2 regions of the Sphingopyxis sp. CCNWLW2 genome follow, and region 1 is predicted to be linked to the other one. Evidence: riboswitches for the same ligand, from Rfam matches in the RefSeq annotation. Region 1 holds a riboswitch; the other holds the start of a gene.
The links. Region 1 has a riboswitch for cobalamin ahead of V8J55_RS04535 (TonB-dependent receptor plug domain-containing protein). Riboswitches for the same ligand answer to the same signal wherever they lie in the genome.
Positions count from the first base shown of each region.

Region 2: linked by a shared signal. The riboswitch ahead of cobO (cob(I)yrinic acid a,c-diamide adenosyltransferase) and the one ahead of V8J55_RS04535 (TonB-dependent receptor plug domain-containing protein) in region 1 are both predicted to bind cobalamin.

Region 1 covers NZ_JBAWKJ010000001.1:962,618-971,744, reverse strand. The annotation lists gene V8J55_RS04560 (adenosylcobinamide-GDP ribazoletransferase) at 1-278, opposite strand, end outside; gene V8J55_RS04555 (histidine phosphatase family protein) at 275-844, opposite strand; gene cobT (nicotinate-nucleotide--dimethylbenzimidazole phosphoribosyltransferase) at 841-1,857, opposite strand; gene V8J55_RS04545 (DUF1636 domain-containing protein) at 1,854-2,261, opposite strand; gene V8J55_RS04540 (hypothetical protein) at 2,261-2,806, opposite strand; gene V8J55_RS04535 (TonB-dependent receptor plug domain-containing protein) at 2,806-4,770, opposite strand; cobalamin riboswitch at 4,913-5,096, opposite strand; gene V8J55_RS04530 (S41 family peptidase) at 5,148-6,599, opposite strand; gene V8J55_RS04525 (RlmE family RNA methyltransferase) at 6,633-7,346, opposite strand; gene V8J55_RS04520 (Ppx/GppA phosphatase family protein) at 7,343-8,446, opposite strand; gene V8J55_RS04515 (glycine zipper 2TM domain-containing protein) at 8,637-9,044, opposite strand.
Region 2 covers NZ_JBAWKJ010000003.1:436,929-446,055, reverse strand. The annotation lists gene V8J55_RS19495 (MFS transporter) at 1-923, shown strand, start outside; cobalamin riboswitch at 1,065-1,285, shown strand; gene cobO (cob(I)yrinic acid a,c-diamide adenosyltransferase) at 1,463-2,071, shown strand; gene V8J55_RS19485 (ABC transporter substrate-binding protein) at 2,071-2,925, shown strand; gene V8J55_RS19480 (FecCD family ABC transporter permease) at 2,922-3,923, shown strand; gene V8J55_RS19475 (ABC transporter ATP-binding protein) at 3,917-4,690, shown strand; gene V8J55_RS19470 (phytanoyl-CoA dioxygenase family protein) at 4,687-5,379, shown strand; gene V8J55_RS19465 (family 20 glycosylhydrolase) at 5,401-7,953, opposite strand; gene V8J55_RS19460 (GntR family transcriptional regulator) at 8,362-9,099, shown strand.

The sequences.
Region 1 (9,127 bases):
CGGTCCTTGTGCGCTGCCCCGCTCGCGTCGGCGATGTCGCCCAGCCCGTCGAGATGCAGCGCGCCGGTTACGGCGACCCAGATGATGAGCGCGCATAAGGCTCCTGTCCACGGATCGATCCGCGCACCGGCCCAGCCGCCCGCCGCGACAATCGCGCCGACGATCAGCCCGACCGCGGGAAACCAGCGCATCGATGCCGCGAATTCGTCGCTCGACACCGCGATGCGCGGCGTCGGCAGGCGCGTCAGGAACTGGATCGCGACGATCAGCCCCTTCATGGATAGAGCCCCGCGATCTGCGCGCTGGTCGGTTCGCCCAGCCACACACGGAGCGAGAGCAGCGCGGCATAGGGCAGGTCAAACGCCCAGAGCTGGCGCTGGTCGAAACCGCACAGCGTGTGGAGCGCGGCACGCATCGCGCCGCCGTGGGTGACGATCAGTGTCGGAACGGGGGGCAGATCGGCGATGGCGGCCGATACGCGCGCCACCAGCGCCGACCAACGTTCGCCGCCGGGCGGAGGATTTGCGTCGGGATTGTTCCAGAAGCGGCCGAGCGCGTCGCGGTCGATGGCGCTCGCCGCTTTGCCGTCCCAGTCGCCGAAATCGAGTTCGCGCCAGCGCGGATCGATGAGGAGCGGTGCGCCGAGCGCCGCGCCGATCGCTTCGCCGGCTGCGCAGCTGCGATGAAGGTCGGACGCGATCAAGCGTTCGATGCCAAGGCCTTCTGCCTGCTGCACGCAAGCGGCGATGCCTTCGGCGGTTGGCGCGCCATCGGTGCGTCCCATCAGCAAACCCGGCGTTTCGGGCGCGCCGTGGCGCAGCAGATGGAGCGCGAAGCCGCTCACAGCGACGCCGAAACCTGCGCTTCGGCAAAGGTCGCCATCTGGTCGTGCGCGACGAGGGCGCTGCGGATGATATTCGCCGCGACCGCCGCGCCGCTGCCTTCGCCAAGCCGCATGCCCAGCGACAGCAGGGGGACGAGGCCGAGCAGGTCGAGCAGGCGCTTATGCCCCGGTTCGGCCGAGCAATGGCCCGCGATGATATGGTCCGCGATCGCGGGATTCTCGGCCGCGAGGGGTGCGATGGCCGAGGTGCAGATGAAGCCGTCGAGCAGCACAGGGACGCCAAGCTGGCGCGCGCGCACGACCGCGCCCGCGATCGCCGCGATCTCGCGCCCGCCGACGCGGCGCAGTGTCTCGAACGCCGAGCGCGGCGCATCGATGTGAAAGGCGAGCGCACGCTCGATCACCTCGACCTTGCGCGCGACGCCGTGGCCGTCGACCCCGGTGCCGGGCCCGACCCATCCCGCCACGCCGTCGGCGAAGCTGCGCGCGCAGAGTGCGGCGGCAGCGGTCGAATTGCCGATCCCCATTTCGCCGAGAACGATCAGGTCGAGGTCGGCGTCGACCACGGCGGCGCCGCGGTTCAGCGCATCGAGGCATTCGGCCTCGCTCATCGCTGCATCGACGGTGAAATCGGCGGTCGGCCGGTCGAGGTCGAGCGCGACGACCGTCAGTTCCAGCCCGGCGGCGCCCGACAAAGCGTTGATCGCCGCGCCGCCGTTCGCGAAATTGGCGACCATCTGTGCGGTGACGCTCGGCGGAAAGGCGCTGACGCCGTGGACGGTGACGCCATGGTTGCCCGCGAAGATCGCGGCGCGGGCGCGGGCGATCTGCGGCCGCGCCTTGCCCTGCCAGCCAGCGAAAAAGATCGCCAGATCCTCGAGCCGCCCCAGCGATCCGGCGGGTTTGGTCAATTCGGCCTGCCGTACGCGGGCATCGGCTGCCGCTTCGGCGCTTGGTTCGCGCAGATCGGCAAGAGCAGCCTCGAAAGCATCGAGCGATGGAAAGCTGGTCATTCGGCGACAAATCCTGGTGGCGGGGTGCGGGTGATGAAATGCCCTTTGACGCCTTCGGGCCAAAGCGAAAAGGGGACGCGGCCATGCTCGCTCGTCGCATAATGGACGGCATAGTCGAGAATGGCACGCGCGGAATTTGCATCGCCCTGAAACCGGCCGAGGACATAGCCGACCTTGTCGGGTGCGCGCAGATGGACGGTGCAATGATCCTGGCATGCGAACAGGCATGCCATTTCCTGCACCGCGATGCCGGCGTAGCGCGGCTCGCATTCCTTAAGCTGTTTCAGCGCCTCGGCGAGCCGTGCACCACCGCGTTTGCCTGTTGCGTCGTCCCGGGACTCGCGGCTGTGGCGGCAGGTGTTGCACACCACGACCGCCGGGCCCGGGTCGACGCGCGTCAGCATTAGGCCGCCGTTGCCGGTTGCGGCGGCGCCGGGACGCCAACCGCGACGAGCGCGCGATACAGGGCGTAAAGCCCGATCAGGATCGCGCCGTTGCGCACGAACTGTTCGGCGAGCAGGTCGGGCGCCATCGCGGTGTGCAGCCCGCCGAGGACGAGCGCCCATAGGAGGATGATGCCCTTGAACGCCGTGAACCCCGCCGCATAGGCGAGGCTCAGCCGCGCCGCGACCGAGCGGTATGGAAGCGCCTGCAGCGCCGCATAGCCCGCGAGCGCCGACCCCACAGCGGCGGTGCCAAGCCCCGCGCCCCAGCCGAGCGTGCTTCCATCGCGCGGATAGCTGAGCAAGAAGAAGCCGACGAACTGGCTCGCGGCCCACGCGAGCAGCATGAGCGCCACGCCATCGCGGCGGCGCATATGCACCGCCGCGAGCGCCGCAAGCGCCGGAAAGGGCGTCGCGCAGGCGAGCGCGAGCGTCGTCGCGGTGCTCGCTGCCGTCAGCAGCGAGACCCAGAGCGCCGAGGCCCCCCGGTCCGACAGCGCGATCATCAGAAGCGACCCCTTATGCCGGCGTAGATGCTGCGGCCGAGCGAGCCATAGCGCAACGCCGTCATATATTGCTCGTCGAAGATATTCTCGGCGCGCGCGAACAGCTTCACCGCGTCGGACAACGCATATTCGGCGCGCAGGTCGACAAGCGTATAATCGTCGAGCCGCGTCGCATTGCTCGCATTGTCATAGCTCTTGCCCGACCAGCGCACCGCCGCACCGAGTTCGAGCCCGAAGCCGAAGGCATAGCTCGCCGAGGCGTTGGCGGTGTTGCGCGGGCGGCGCGGCAACCATTTGCCGAAATTGGCGGTGCCTTCCGAGGCGTCCTCGGCGACGATCCAGCTGTAGTTTCCGTCGAGCGTCAGCCCGCCGAGCGTCAGCGCCGCAGACGCCTCGACGCCATGCGCTTCGCTGCGCGCGACATTGAGATAATAGCCGAAGCGCGGGATCGCCGGGCTGCTGCCAGGGATCGTGCAGCGCGGATCGGTCGAGGTCGGAAAGCTGCAGCTGTTGAAGATGATCTGGTTCGTCGTCGTGCGGTCGAACCAGCTTGCGCCGACGACGAGCTTGCGGTCGAACAGATGCTGCTCGATGCCGGCTTCCCAGCCATGCGCTTCCTCGGGGTCGAGCCCGACATTCCCATATTCGCTGAACAGCTGATAGAGCGACGGCGCCTTGAAGCCTTCGCCATAGCTGGCGCGCAGCACGGTGCCGGTGGCGAGGCGCCAGACGCCGCCTGCCGCGAACAAGGTCTGCCCGCCGTAGCGGTCGTGATCGTCATAGCGGACGCCGCCGTTCAGGGTCAGGCCGTCGACCGGCTCGATGCTCAATTGGCCGTAGGCGCTCGTCAGTTCGGCCTTGCCGCGTACGAACGCCGGAAGCGGGGTTGCCAGCGATGCCGACGGCGAACGGCTGCGGAAGTTCGAGCGTTCATTCTCGACCCCGAAGATCGCGGTAATGCGATCGGTGAAATCGAAGCTGCCCTGATATTCCCAGCGCTTGTTCTGTCCATCGGCCTCGAAGCTCTGCGGACGCGCGCGGTCGGGATTGAAATTATCGCGGTTGGTGTCGGTATAGGCAAAAGCGACGCGGTTGCGGAAGCGCTCGCCGGCGAGGTGGAAATTGAGCCCGGCATAACCGACGAACTCCTTGTTCTGCCCATAGTCGTTGCTGTCGGTGTTGAAGCCGTCGAATTCCACCCGGCCGCTCGAATAAGTGCCGCGGACCTCGGCGCTGACATTGTCGGCGAGCGCCAGTTCGGCGCGGCCCGAAAGATTAGTGTTGCGATAGCCGTCGCGCTCGACCCCGCCGAACGCCTTGGCGTGCGACGAAATGCCGTCGGTGGTGAAGCGCTGGCCGCCGAGGCGCCAGGCGAGCGGGCCGGAGCGCCCGCCGATCGCGGCGCGCGCGCTGACGGTCTCGCGCGAACCCGACTCAAGGTCGAAGCTGCCTTCGAGCGATTGTTCGGGCGAGGCGGTGACGACATTGACGACGCCGCCGATCGCCTGGCTGCCCCACAGGATTGATTGCGGGCCGCGCAGCACCTCGATCCGGTCGATATCGCCGACGAGCAGGTTGGCGAAGTTGAAGCCGCCGCCGGTCGACGACGGATCGTTGAGCTTCACCCCGTCGATCACGACGACCGTGTGCTCCGATTCGGCGCCGCGAATGCGCAGCGAGGTCGAGGTGCCGTAGCCGCCGTTGCGCGCAATGCTGATGCCGGGCGTGCGGAGCAGCAGCTCGGTGACGCCGATATCCTGCGCGCGGTCGATCGCTTCCTTGTCGAGCACGGCGATCGACGAGGGCACTTCGTCGAGCGTCAGCGGCGCGCGCGTCGCGGTAACGATGATGCTGTCGCCGTCGGCGGCGACGGCATGAGCGGTCGACGCCTCGTCAGCGAACGCAGCGGAGGATGCCGCAACGGCGGCGAGGCAGATCGAACTTCTGAAAATCACTTTAAACATGGGATAACCCCTCGACAACACCGCTCACGCACACGGTCGATGCAGTTGTCCCGGGGACACACGACATCGCCCGCGCCCATGCGCAGCCAAGCTTGTCGTCATGCGGGTTCACCCCCGTCCGCCCGGCACACCCTGTCCGCGCGAAAGACGACGGCGACGGGCAGGTCTCCTGGCTTGCGGGTCAGCGCCGGTCGGCCGCCTTCTCGGGACCGGAATCCCAATGGCAAGTGGCCGATGGCTCGCCGCGTACAGTTGCAGGGGCAGCCGGGGTTTTCCCGTTCCCTCTTAGTCCCCGTCGCCGGGGAACCTGTCGCTTGCCGCGGCCGTTAGCCCCTTTTTCGGGCCGCGGTCAATTGCTGCGATGCAGCAGGGGGCGATCAGAACAGCCCGGGCAGTTCGCGTTGCGCCGCGCTCGGCCGCTCGGGGGTCAGCATTTCGGGCTCGGCGAGCATACGGGCGCTGCGGCTTCGCGCCGCCGGACCCGCGCTGGCGTCGGCGATGCGCGTGGTACAGGCGTTGCCCGACAGGAAGCCGATCGCGGCGCGGATCGACGCCTCGCGCGGATCGCCGAGCGGGACGGTCAGGTCGTCGCTCGCGGCGCAGCTGTTCGTGATTTTCGGGGCGAGCCCGTCATAATAATCGCCCGCGCCGGTCGAATTGGCCGTCGCGAATGCGACGACGCGCATGCGGTCGTCGCATTCGGCCTTGTCGAGCGCGATCTGGCCGACCGGCTTGCCATAGGTGTTGCCGCCGACCAGCGTCATATTGGTGCCGAGATAGGGCAGCATCGAATTGATCACGAGCTCGCTCGCCGATGCGGTCGACTCAGTGCCGATAAAGGCGATGCGCGTCGGTGCGATCGATTCGGGCTGGGCGGTGAAGAAATGCCGCTCATTTTCGGCCGATTTCGATGACCGGAAATTGGTCTGCGAGAAAACCTCACTCGAATTGCGGCTTCGCCCGAGCAGGTCGCCCATCAGCTCGGCGGTCGAAACGAGCCCGCCGCCATTGTAGCGGAAGTCGATGATGACGTCGGTCACGCCCTGGTTGCGGAAATTGAGGAAAGCCGCGCGCAGTTGCGGGTTCGCCGACGAGATGAAGGTTCGAAGGTTGAGATAGCCGTAGTTGCGGCCGCCTTCGCTGATGATCTTCGCGCCATAGCGGTCCGAAACCGGATCGAGCGAATAATCCGCCTTCACGACGGTGACGTCGCGCGTTCCGGCCGCGTCGGTGATGCGTAGCACGCGGCTGACCCCGGGGTCGCTCGGGCCGAGCGCATTGGTGAGGCCCGCGGTCCCTTCGGCGGCGACGATGCTCGCCACGCTACGCAAATTTCCGCTGTTCGTGCCGATCGCGACGATCGCGGTGCCGCGGTCGATCCCCGCGGCGAACGCCGGCGCGCTTTCATAGGCTTCGGCGATGAGGATGCGCTGACCCGCCGCGTCATAGCTCATGCGGACGCCGAAGCCCGCGCTCGACCCACTGGCGTAAAAGGCGTTCTCCTCGGCGATCGAGGTGATGTAGGTGAAGAAACGATCCTTGTTCAGCGCGCGCGCCGGGGCGACGAGCGCGTCGATATAGGATTGGACATTGCTATGGCTCGCCGCGCTGACGTTCGCGACGTCGCTGGGGAACAGATACCATTCGTCGATCACCGCCTTGGCAAAGGCCTGGCGCGAGGCCAGCGCGCAAGTGGGCGTCGGAGTGGGGCTCGGTGTCGGGGTGACCGTGACGGGGCCGCCACTGCTCAAACTGCCTTCGCCGCCGCACGATGCCAACATCAGCGCGGCGAGCGTCACAGCCGCAACTGATTGTTTCGACTTACCCATCAAAATACCCCCCGGTTCGACCCATTGCACCGATTATTCTGCGTCCGCCTCCGCATCAGAGCTCCGGCCCTTGAAGCCCTGGGCGATGACATAAAGTTCGGGCGACCCCTTGCGGCTCGCTGGCGGTTTGGCGTGCTTTACCGTTGAAAAGTGACGTTTTAGTAAAGTCAGCAGCGTGTGGTCGGCCCCGCCCGCGAACACCTTGGCCACAAACGCGCCGCCGGGGAGCAGATTCTGCACCGCGAAATCGGCGGCGGTTTCGGCAAGGCCGATCGTGCGCAGATGGTCGGTCTGTTGATGGCCGACGGTGTTCGCCGCCATGTCCGAAATGACGAGGTCGGGGGCGCTGCCCAGCGCCTCGATCAGCGCGTCAGGCGCCGCATCGTCCATGAAATCCATTTCGAGGATTGCGACGCCCTCGATCGGTTCGCACGCGAGCAGGTCGATCCCGGCGACGCGCGCGCGCGGGTTCGCCTTGCGCACGACCTGCGACCAGCCGCCGGGCGTGATGCCAAGGTCGACGACCGCGCGCGATTTCTTGAGGAAGCCGAATTTCTCGTCGAGTTCGATCAGCTTGTACGCGGCGCGCGAGCGATAGCCCTCGGCCTGCGCGCGGCGGACATAGGGATCGTTGAGCTGGCGCTGCAGCCAGCGCGTCGATGAGACGCTGCGCTTGCGCGCGGTTTTGACGCGGACGTGCAGACCGCCGCGGCCTGAACCGCCGCCTTTTCCGCTTCCGCCGCTCATTTGCGATACTCGCGGCGGGTGACGGGGATGTCGCGGCCCTGCATCGCCAGCGTGCGCAATATGCCCTCGCGGATGCCGCGGTCGGCGACGCCGACGCGCACCGCGGGCCACAGGTCGATGATGCTTTCAAGGATCGCGCAGCCGGCGACGACCAGGTCGGCGCGCTCGCGGCCGATGCACGCGATTTCGGCGCGGTCGGCGATGCTGGCGTCGGCGAGGCGGCGGCTGATGTCGCGCATCGCCTCCGACGGGACGACCAGCCCGTCGACCGCGCGCCGGTCATAACGCGGCAGGTCGAGGAAGACGCTGGCGAGCGTCGTCACCGTGCCGCTGGTGCCGAGCAGGCGCAGCTTCTGACCGGCAAAGCGCTCGGCGCGCCCGGCAAAGGCGGCAAAGGCTTCGCGCGTCACTTCGCGCATATGCGCATAGGCGGCCTGGCGGCCGGCGAGGCTGTCGTCGGGAAGCGGCGCATGTTCGGTCAGCGAGACGACGCCCCACGGCACGCTGATCCAGTCGTGGATCTTGACGTCATGGTCCGACACGTCGACGTGCATCAGCTCGGTCGAGCCGCCGCCGATGTCGAAGATCAGCGCCGGGCCTTCGCCGGGCTCCATCAGATTGTGGCAGCCGAGCACCGCGAGCCGCGCCTCTTCGGCGGCGGAGATGATGTCGAGGACGATGCCCGTTTCGCGGCGGACCCGCTCGGCGAGTTCCTCGCCATTGCTCGCGCGGCGGCACGCTTCGGTCGCGACCGCGCGCGACAGCGAGACGTGACGGCGGCGCAGCTTGTCGGCACAGATCGAGAGCGCGGCGACGGTGCGGTCCATCGCGGCGTCGCTGATGCGCCCGCTGCCATGCAAGCCTTCGCCGAGGCGGACGATGCGGGAAAAAGCGTCGATGACGACGAGCTCGCCATTTTGCGGGCGGGCGATCAAAAGCCGGCAATTGTTGGTGCCAAGGTCGATCGCGGCATAGCTGCGCGGCCGCGCGATCGGCATCGGACGCGCTTCGCCGCCCGCCTTGTTTCGTCCTTTTGCCGCCGGGCCCGTTCTGGAACTTGGCCGCGGCGGTCGCCCTGATGGCGCTGCCATTTGCCGCATGGCTATTGTAACCTGTTCTGCTCACGCGCCCGCAAGACCGCAGGCGTGCACTTGGCAGCAAACCTAGGCTTTCGCAGGCGTTATGGCAAGCGCCTCCTCCCCGGCCTGCCGGGCGCAAAGAAAACCCCGCCCGGCACGGGGCCGGACGGGGTGAAAGGGGAGAGGGAATTATTGGGGGTCGGGACAGCCCTTAACGGCAGCCGTCATTCCCCTTGTCGATCGCGCGGCCGGCGAGGGCGCCGACGGCGCCGCCGATGATCGTGCCGACCGTGCGGTCGCCGCGACCGGCGATTTCATGGCCGGCAAGGCCGCCCGCAATCGCACCGATCACGGTGCCGCCGGTGCCCTTGTCGCACTGGCGATAGTTGCGGCGGTCACCACGGTAATAGCGGCGATCGTTGCGGTAATCGCGGCGGTCGCGGCGATAGTCACGGCGGTCGTAACGATCGTAGCGACGATCGTCGCGGTCGTAGCCGCTGTAATAGCTCGAATAGCCGTCGCGGTCATAATAGCCGTTCTGCGCCGCGGCGGGAGCCGCCATGCCCAGCGTCGCGGTGGACATCAGGGCGGCGATCGAGAGGGTCACCATCTTTTTCATTGTCGTTCTCCTTCGTCGTCATTGGCCCGACTGGGCTTTGTCGATGAAACAGGTTCTGCCCGATTCGCATTGAGCCAAGCCTG
Region 2 (9,127 bases), on a different contig from region 1:
TCGACGCGATCACGCCGCTGTCGCTGCTCTTCTTCACCCTCGCGGTCGGGTGCGGGACCGCGCTCAACGGACCCGCGTGGCAAGCGTCGGTGCGGTTGCAGGTCGGACCAAGGGACCTGCCGCAGGCGATCGCGCTCAACACCATCGCCTATAATCTCGCGCGCAGCGTCGGTCCGGCGCTTGGCGGGCTGCTGATCTCGATCGTCGGCACCGCCGCGGCCTTTGGCCTCAATGCGATCAGCTATATCGTGCTGATCGTCGTGCTGCTGCGCTGGCGTCCAGAAACCACGCCGCGGCGCCGCACCTCGATGATGACCGCGATCGCCGCGGGCATCCGTTTCTGTGCGCATTCGGACCCGGTGCGCCGCGTGTTGATCCGTGGCTTTGCCTTCGGCTTTGGCGCGGCGGGGTTTCAGGCGCTGCTGCCGTCGCTCGTCCGCGACCGGCTGCACGGGACCGAGGTCATCTATGGGCTATGCCTTGCCGCGTTCGGGGCGGGGTCGATTTTCGGTGCGCTGCTGGTGAGTTCGGCGCGGCACCGCTGGGGCAGCGACCGGGTGGTGACCGCCGCCTCGCTCATTTTTGCCGCCGCGATGCTGCCCGTCGCGCTGACCGCCAGCCTGCCGTGGGTCATCGTCGCCGCCTTTGTCGCGGGCGGCGCATGGGTGTCGACGCTAACCACGCTCAACGTCGCGATGCAGCTGCGCTCGCCCGAGGAAATCCTCGGCCGCTGCCTGTCGATCTATCAGGCCGTCACCTTCGGCGCGATGGCGCTTGGTGCCTATACGCTCGGGCTGATCGCCGATCTGGCATCGCTGCCGACCGCGATCCTGATTTCGGCTGGCTGGCTTATCCTGACAGCGCTGGTGCTGCGCTTCGTCGCGCCGATGCCGCGGCGCGACGAAGGCAGGTTGTTGCCCTAGACGCGCGGCCTTCCATAACGCGCATAGAGCGCCGACAGCACGAATAGGGTAAGCAGCCGCGGCGCGACGGGGCCCGTCGAACGCCAATAGGCATTGCGAAAAAGCGCGGCTCCTTTATGGGCTGCGCAGGCGGGGCTTGCCCCGCGCATGATCGCGTCGGTGCCCGAGAGGGCTTAAAATGGGAACGCGGTAACGGGGTTCGTCCTGACCCCCCGAAGCCGAGGCTGTCCCTGCAACTGTAAGCGGCGAGCGCGATGCACCGTTCGGGTTCCGATCCGAACAGCCACTGGGGCCACCCTGGGAAGGCGTGCATCAAGCCCTGACCCGCGAGCCAGGAGACCTGCCGGCGTGGGTCGCTCAATGCCAAGGCCCAGGGAAAGGCCGCGGCACGGAGGTTTCCGTCGAGCGACGACCAGGCGGCTGGAGCCGCTTCGGTGCCGGAGGCGCAGGCATTACGCCGCTTGCGACGCCAGCATCGGTCGATCGCGCCCGCGCATCGGCAGGCTCCGCCTTCGTTGCCGGCGTGCGGGGGTCTTCCCATGAAAACGCGTACCGACGCCGAACACACGGCGAAGATGAAGAAGATCCAGGCCGCGCGGGCGAAGAAGGTCGCGACGAAAACCGTCGAAAAGGGCCTGATCATCGTCCACACCGGCCCCGGCAAGGGCAAGACGTCGGCCGCACTCGGCATGGCGGTGCGCGCGATCGGACACGGGATGAAGGTCGGCGTCATCCAGTTCGTGAAGGGCGCGATGGCGACGGGCGAGAAAGCGGTGTTCGACCGCTTCCCCGACCTGATCGAATTCAAGCCGATGGGCGAAGGCTTCACCTGGGACACGCAGGACCGCACGCGCGACATCGCGGTGGCGCGTGAAGCGTGGGACGAGGTCAAGCGGATGATCGCCGACCCAAGCTATGCGATGGTCATTGCCGACGAGCTCAATATCGTGCTGCGTTACGATTATCTGCCGGTGGGTGAGGTGCTCGAAGCGCTCGCCGCCAAGCCGGAGATGACGCATGTCATCATCACCGGCCGCAATGCGCCGCAGGAGCTGACCGACGTCGCCGACCTGGTGACCGAAATGGCGCAGGTGAAACATCCGTTCCGCGAACAGAATGTGAAGGCGCAGCGGGGGATCGAGTTCTGATGTCGCGCCGCTTCCTTCTGGCGCTTGCCGCGCTGCCGGGCGGCGCGGGCCTGTTATGGGCGGCCTCCCCCGCCCCGCCTGCGAAGGCGCCCGCGCTTCCGCAGCGCATCGTGTCGATCAACATGTGCGCCGACCAGCTTGTGCTTGCGCTCGCCGATCGGGAACAGATCGCGGGGCTGACCAAAAATGCGACCGACCGCGAAATGTCGGGCGAGGCAGCCAAGGCGCACGGCATCCCGCTGCTCAGCAATTCGGCCGAGCAGATCCTCGCGATCGAACCCGATCTGATCGTCGGCATGCCCGCGAGCCGCAGCGCAGCATTGGCGGCGCTGCCGAAGCAGAACTACCCGCTGCTCGACCTCGCAACCCCGAACACGCTCGGTGAAATCTACACATCGATCCGCGAAACCGCCGGCGCGGTCGGCCATCCCGAGCGCGGCACCGCGCTGATCGCGCGGATGGAGGGCGAGCTGGCCGGCCTGCCGAAGCCCGGCAAGGGCCGCGTCGCCGCCTATTACCAGCGGCGCGGCTATATGACCGGCACGGGTACGCTGATCGACGAGCTGATGACGCGCGTCGGGCTGATCAACCTCGCCGGCAAGCTCGGCAAACCGCCGCTGTCGCAATTGAGTCTTGAAGAGATGGTCGCGGCCCAGCCCGACTTTTTGATCGTCGAGAGCGCGACCGACAAAATCACCGACCAGGGAAGCGAAATGCTGCATCACCCGGCGCTCAAGGACATCCCGCGTATCAGCGTGCCGCAAGCGTGGACGGTGTGCGGCAGCCCCGCTTACACGCAGGCAGCGCGCAGCATGGCGGCGCAAATCGCGCAGCTCGAAGGGAAAGGCGCATGAGCCGCTTCGCCATGCCCCGCTGGTCGTTGATCGCCGCGCTGTCGGCACTCACGCTCGTTGCCGCAGTCGCATCGCTGCTGTTCGGTGCGGTCGACCTGTCGGTCGCGCGGCTCGTCGATGCCGCGATGGGCAACAACGACAAGGTTGCGTCGATCATCCTCTTCGATCTCCGTCTGCCGCGCACCATCCTCGCGCTCGCCGTCGGCGCGATGCTCGGGCTCGCGGGGGCGGCGCTGCAGGGCTATCTGCGCAATCCGCTCGCCGAACCGTCGGTACTCGGCACGTCGAACGCGGCAGCGCTCGGCGGCGTCGCCGCGATCTATTTCGGGTTGGCCGAAATTCATCCGATCGTGTTGCCGGTGCTCGCCACCGGCGGCGCACTTCTGTCGCTCGCCTTGCTCTTCATCCTTTCGGGCAAGGCCGAAAGCCCGCTGACCTTGATCCTCGCCGGCATCGCGGTCGGGACGCTGGCGGTGGCGGGGACGAGCCTCGCGCTCAACCTGTCACCCAATCCCTTTGCGGCGATGGAGATTATGACGTGGCTGCTCGGCAGCCTCGAAAACCGCTCGTTCGACCATGTGTGGATCGCGCTGCCGTGCATCGCGATCGGCACCGCGATGCTGCTGTGGAACGGCCGCGCGCTCGACGCGCTGACGCTCGGCGAGGATGCCGCGCAGGCGCTCGGCACCGATCTTCGGCAGACGCGGCTCCGGCTGCTCATAGGCACCGCGATCGGGGTCGGCGGTGCGGTGGCCGTAACGGGCGCGATCGGTTTTGTCGGGCTGATCGTTCCGCACCTGATCCGTCCGCTCACCGACCGCAGCCCCTCGGCGATCCTGCTGCCCTCGGCGATCGGCGGCGCGGCGTTGCTGACGCTCGCCGACCTTGGCGTGCGGATCATCCCGACGACAAACGAACTCAAGCTCGGCGTCGTCACGGCGTTCCTCGGCGTCCCGGTCTTCCTTGTTCATCTGATGCGGGAGCGACGGCTATGGTGAGCCTGGCCCTCGACCATGTTGGCGTGACGCTCGGCCGCCGCGCCGTCGTCCACGACGTCAGTGCCACATTCGGTCCCGGCACGCTGACGGGGATCGTTGGCCCCAATGGCGCGGGCAAGTCGACGCTGGCACGCGCGATGCTTGCCTTGGTGCCGGCAAACGGGACGGTGCGCGTCGACGGCGCCGATGCCGCGGCGATGCCGCGCGCCGACCTCGCGCGGCGCATCGCCTATGTGCCGCAGGGGCAGACGCTACACTGGCCGCTGACGGTCGAGCGGCTTGTCGGGCTGGGGCGGCTGCCGCATCTCGCGCCGATGTCACGGATCGCCGATGCCGACACCGCGGCGATCGAGCGCGCGATGGAGCGTGCCGACGTGCTCGACCTGCGCGAGCGGATCGCGACCGAATTATCGGGCGGCGAGCGCGCGCGCGTGCTGTTCGCGCGTGCGCTGGCGGTCGAAGCGCCGGCGCTGATCGCCGACGAACCGCTCGCGAGCCTCGACCCGGGGCACCAGATCGACGTGATGGATATGCTGCGCGCCGAGGCGGCGGCCGGCGCGCTGGTGATCGCAGTGCTGCACGACCTGACGCTCGCGGCGCGCTATTGCGACCGGCTACTGCTGATCGACGAAGGCCGGATCGTCGCCGACGGCACGCCCGCCGAAGTGCTGACCGCCGAGCGACTGCGTGCGGTCTATGGCATCGACGCAGAGGTCGAGACGGGCGGCGAGTGGCCGACGATCACTTTGTTCGGCCGCGCCCGATGAGCGCCGAAACGCTGTTCGCCGAGCAGGGGTATGCCGCGGTGCCGCTGTTCGATCCGGAGGTTGTCCGCGCGGCCGCGGCCGATATCGCCGAGCATGTCGACCGCGTGTCGCGTGCGCTGTACCTGCCGTTCGAACAAAGTTGCCCCGACGCCCCGCCGAGCGAACGGATCGACCGCGTGTACGCACACGAGCGCAGTGTCGCGAATTTGCTGCGCGTCGCGGTCTGCACCGACGCGCATCGCGGGCCGAAGCTTCAGGCACTCGCGAACGACCCGCGGCTGATCGAGGCCGCCGAGCGGCTCGGCGGCCGCGCGCTGTCGGGAAAGATCGCACGCGTCCGCGCGAGCATCGCCTGCTTTCCCGAGCATCGCCACGCCTGGCACAGCGACGTTGCGCGCGACGACGGCACCGGATGCGGCAAGGTCATGGTGACCGCGTGGATCCCGCTGAGCGATGCGGGCCCCGAAAACGGCGGACTGGAGATCGCAGCGGGGCGCCAGCCCGCACCGCTGGCGAGCGACGGCGATGACGGCTTCGAAATCTCCGAATGGCGGCTTGCCGGCCTGCCGCGTGTTCAGCCCGAATGCCCGGCGGGCACGGTGTTGTTCCTCGATCGTTTCACCCCGCACCGCACGCTTCCCGCGCGCGCGACGCGCTTTGCGCTCGTCATATGGATGAAGGCCGCCTGACCCGGTCCGCCGCGGCCCGTCCTACCGCGCGGGTTCGACCCGAACCGTCCGGCTGGCGCGCTTGCCATCGGCGGAGCGGCTGCGCAGTTCTACGGCGCCGCTGACCGCCACCGGCCCGGCATAGCGCGTCCACGCGCCGCCCTCGACACGATATTCGATCGCGGTGCCGGGGAACATGCTGTTCGCCTGAAGCTTGCCGTTCGCGATCCGCGCGCCCGGGGGGGCGACACGATAGGCGACGCCCATTTTTTCGAGCATCGGGAACTGCGCCGCGGTGCGCCCGGCGAAATCCTGCCATCCCGCCTTGAGCTTCACGGCGTCGACGCGTGTGTCGCCCCATTCATAACTCGCCCCCGCCTGATAGGCCGGAGTCCACGGCGCCGGCGCCCACGCGCGTTCGGCGAGCGCGAGCAGGCGCGGGAAGAGCATATAATCGACCTGCGCGTCCGTGCGGATCGTCTCACTCCAGAGCTGCCCTTGCAGTCCCGCGACGCGGCGGCCCGGTTGCAGAACGGGCTTGTCCTCGATCGCCTTGCCTTCGGCCTGGATGTTGCGGATCGTCGCGGCGTTGGCGGGCAGGTTGCCCGGCATGAAGCCGAACACCTGATACGGGTCGACGCCGCGCGACGCCCAGTTATAACCACTCTCGTCGGGGTGCGGCGCATAGGGCATGTCGAAATAACCAAGGTCGGGGATCGACAGCACGGCGTCCCAACCACGGTTCATCTGGTCGTGCGCCTCGCGAATCGCGCCGGCGTGCAGCACGCCCCAGATGTTCGTTTGCACCTCCTTTGGCATGCGCGCGGTTTCGGTATGCCCCATGCCGTCGCTCCAACCGGCGGCCTGCAGCCCCTTGGCGGCGAGGTTTTTGCTCACGCGCTCGATGAAGCGCGGGGTGAGCTTGCCCGCATCACCGCCATTTTCGGCGATCATCGCCTTGCAGGCGGGCGATTTGACCCAAGCGCCCGCGGTCTCGTCGGCGCCGAGGTGGAAGGTCTTGAGCGGCACGCCTGCCTGGCGGTGCATGTCGGCGAGCGCATCGACCACCGTGTCGACGAAGCGATAGGCGGCGGGCAGGCAGACATTGAGCGTGTTGTCGTTGTAATGCTGGACGCTGCGATATTCGGTGGCGTCGGCGGGGTCGATCAGCCGGTACGTCTCGGCCTCAGCCTTCTTGCCCGCGGCGGCCAGGCGGGCATAGCGCGCCTCCATCGCCCTGATCGCAGCGCGCGAGTGGCCGGGCATGTCGATCGACGGGATGACCTCGATCTGCCGCGCCGCCGCCGCCTGCACGATCGCGACATAGTCGGCAACGCTCAGATAGCCGTTGACGCCCCCGGCGCCGTCGGGCCCCGCGCCCAGCTGCGGCAGGAGGCACGTCTGTTCGGCGGGATCGTGGCAGCGTTTCGACCCGACCGCGGCCAGTTCGGGGAACGCCGGGATTTCGATGCGCCAGCCTTCGTCGTCGGCGAGGTGGAGGTGCAGCTTGTTGAGCTTGTATGCCGCCATCGCTTCGACCAGCTTCAAAATCTGGTCGCGCCCATGGAAGTTGCGGCCAAGGTCGATGTGGAGGCCGCGGAAGCCATATTCGGGCGCATCCTCGATGTGGAGCGGCGCGAGCTTGCCCTTGTCGAACGCCGCCTGTTGCGCCAGCGAGCGCAGCGCGTGGCTCGCCCCCGCCGCGTCGTGCGCGGTGATGGCAATGCCCGATGCCTTGACGTCGAGAATATAGCCCTCGGCCTTTTTCGCGGCGGCGGGATCGATGCGGATCGTCAGCGGCAGCGCGCCGCCCTCGGGCGACCCGAGCGCCGCCAAGGCAGGCGCAACCGCGCTGCGTTCGACGCCGTTCAGTGTCAGCGCGACGCCGCGGGTAAGATCCACCGCCCGCCCCCTGCCCTGCATCGCTTTCGCGGGCTTCGGCAGGATCACGACGCCCTTCGCTTCGGGCGCCAGCCGTGCGGCCTGCACATCGAAGGCGCGTTCGGCGGTCAGCCAGCGCGTCTTGTCGGCATCGCCCTTGGTCGCGAGCTTCGCCTCATCGGTCATCGGCGCGACAAAAGGCAGCGTCTCGAGCCCGGTCTCGGGATCGATCACCGCGCGCGTCGCCGCGATGGTGCGCGGTTTCAGCCCGTCGGCAACCAGATAGGCGTTGGGCATCGCGAACGCCTTTGAAAAATTCGAGCCGACGCCCCACAGCCTGATCTCGTGCGTCGAACCGGGGCGCAGCGTCACGCCGGGTTTCAGCGTCAATTGCTGGACGTCACCATTGACGTGGCGGTGCATGAAAATGTCGCTTTCGACGCGTGGCAGCGGATTGACGAAGCTGAAAGTGAGCGCGAGTCCCTTGGTCGGCAGGTCGGCGGGCAGCGTTTCGGGAAGGGTCAGCGTGATCGTCGACAGAAAACAACCCTCGATCCCGACCGGGCACACCGGGCGGTTGTCGACCACCTGGAGCCGATAACCCAGCGTGTCGGCGAAACGGTCGAGCGCGGCTTGCGACGACGTGTCTGCCGCCAGAGCCTGAGGGGCGGCCAGCGCCGCAATCGCTATCCCGATCAACCCCGTGGCCCGCATTCCCATTCTCCCGATCGATAATTTGTATCTAATTTGTCATGTAGAAACTAACCGGTCAACGCCTTTCCATTCGGCTGTTTTATAGGAAAAAATAGCAAAGTTTCTGGAAGGTTCGAATTTTTCCTCGTGGCGACCGCCAAATTGGTTTTATATTAGTATTGCAACCTGGTGTCGCTAGAGCGCGATCGTCGCGCCTTGTGCCGGGTGGCGCCTTGGCCGTTACGACCCTGACGGCGAAAAGCCGAATTGGTCCTATCTCAATCGCGTGAGGCGCACGCAATCGGGTGGCCCCTTTTGCGCGAACGGTTGGCAACAAAGATTGACGCGACGATACCAATGCAACACATAAGGCTGCGGCGCTGGCCCTATCGGCTGAAGCGCCTTTACAACCGGATGGAGCAAACGTCCTTGTCACTGATCGAACGCGTGGGTCCGCTGCAAAAGGACGATCCCACCCCGCTGTACCTTCAGTTGCAGAAGGTCCTGCGCGACGCGATCGAGGGACAATTGGTCAAGGCCGAAGAGGCCATCCCGACCGAACGCGACCTCGCCGAGGAATTTGATGTCTCGCGCATCACCGTGCGCAAAGCGATCGACGGGCTGGTCGCCGATGGAATCGTTGCACGGCGCCGCGGCGCGGGAACCTTCGTCACACGGCCGCGCGTCGAGAAAAGCTTCTCCAAGCTCACTTCCTTTTCGGAAGACATGGTGTCGCGCGGACGCAAGCCGCACAGCAAGTGGATCAGCAAGACCGCGGGCGCGGTGACGCCCGAGGAAGCGCTGTCGCTCGGCCTGTCGCCGGGCTCGCTCGTCTATCGCTTCCACCGCATCCGCTATGCCGACGACACGTCGATGGCGCTCGAATATGCGACGATCCCGGCTTATTGCCTGCCATCGGTCGAGACGGTCGGCGCGTCGCTCTATGAGGCGCTCGAAGCGGCGGGGCATCTGCCCGTGCGTGCGCTCCAGCGACTGCGCGCGGTCGCCTTCAGCGCCGAACAAGCCGAGGTTCTGGGGATCGAGACTGGCACGCCCGGCCTGTTCATCGAACGGCGCGGGTTCCTGCCCGACGGCCGCACCGCCGAGTTTACCCAGAGCTATTATCGCGGCGACGCCTATGACGTCGTGGCGGAGCTCAACGGATAGGCCGCGCAAAAAACCTCTACGCAGATCC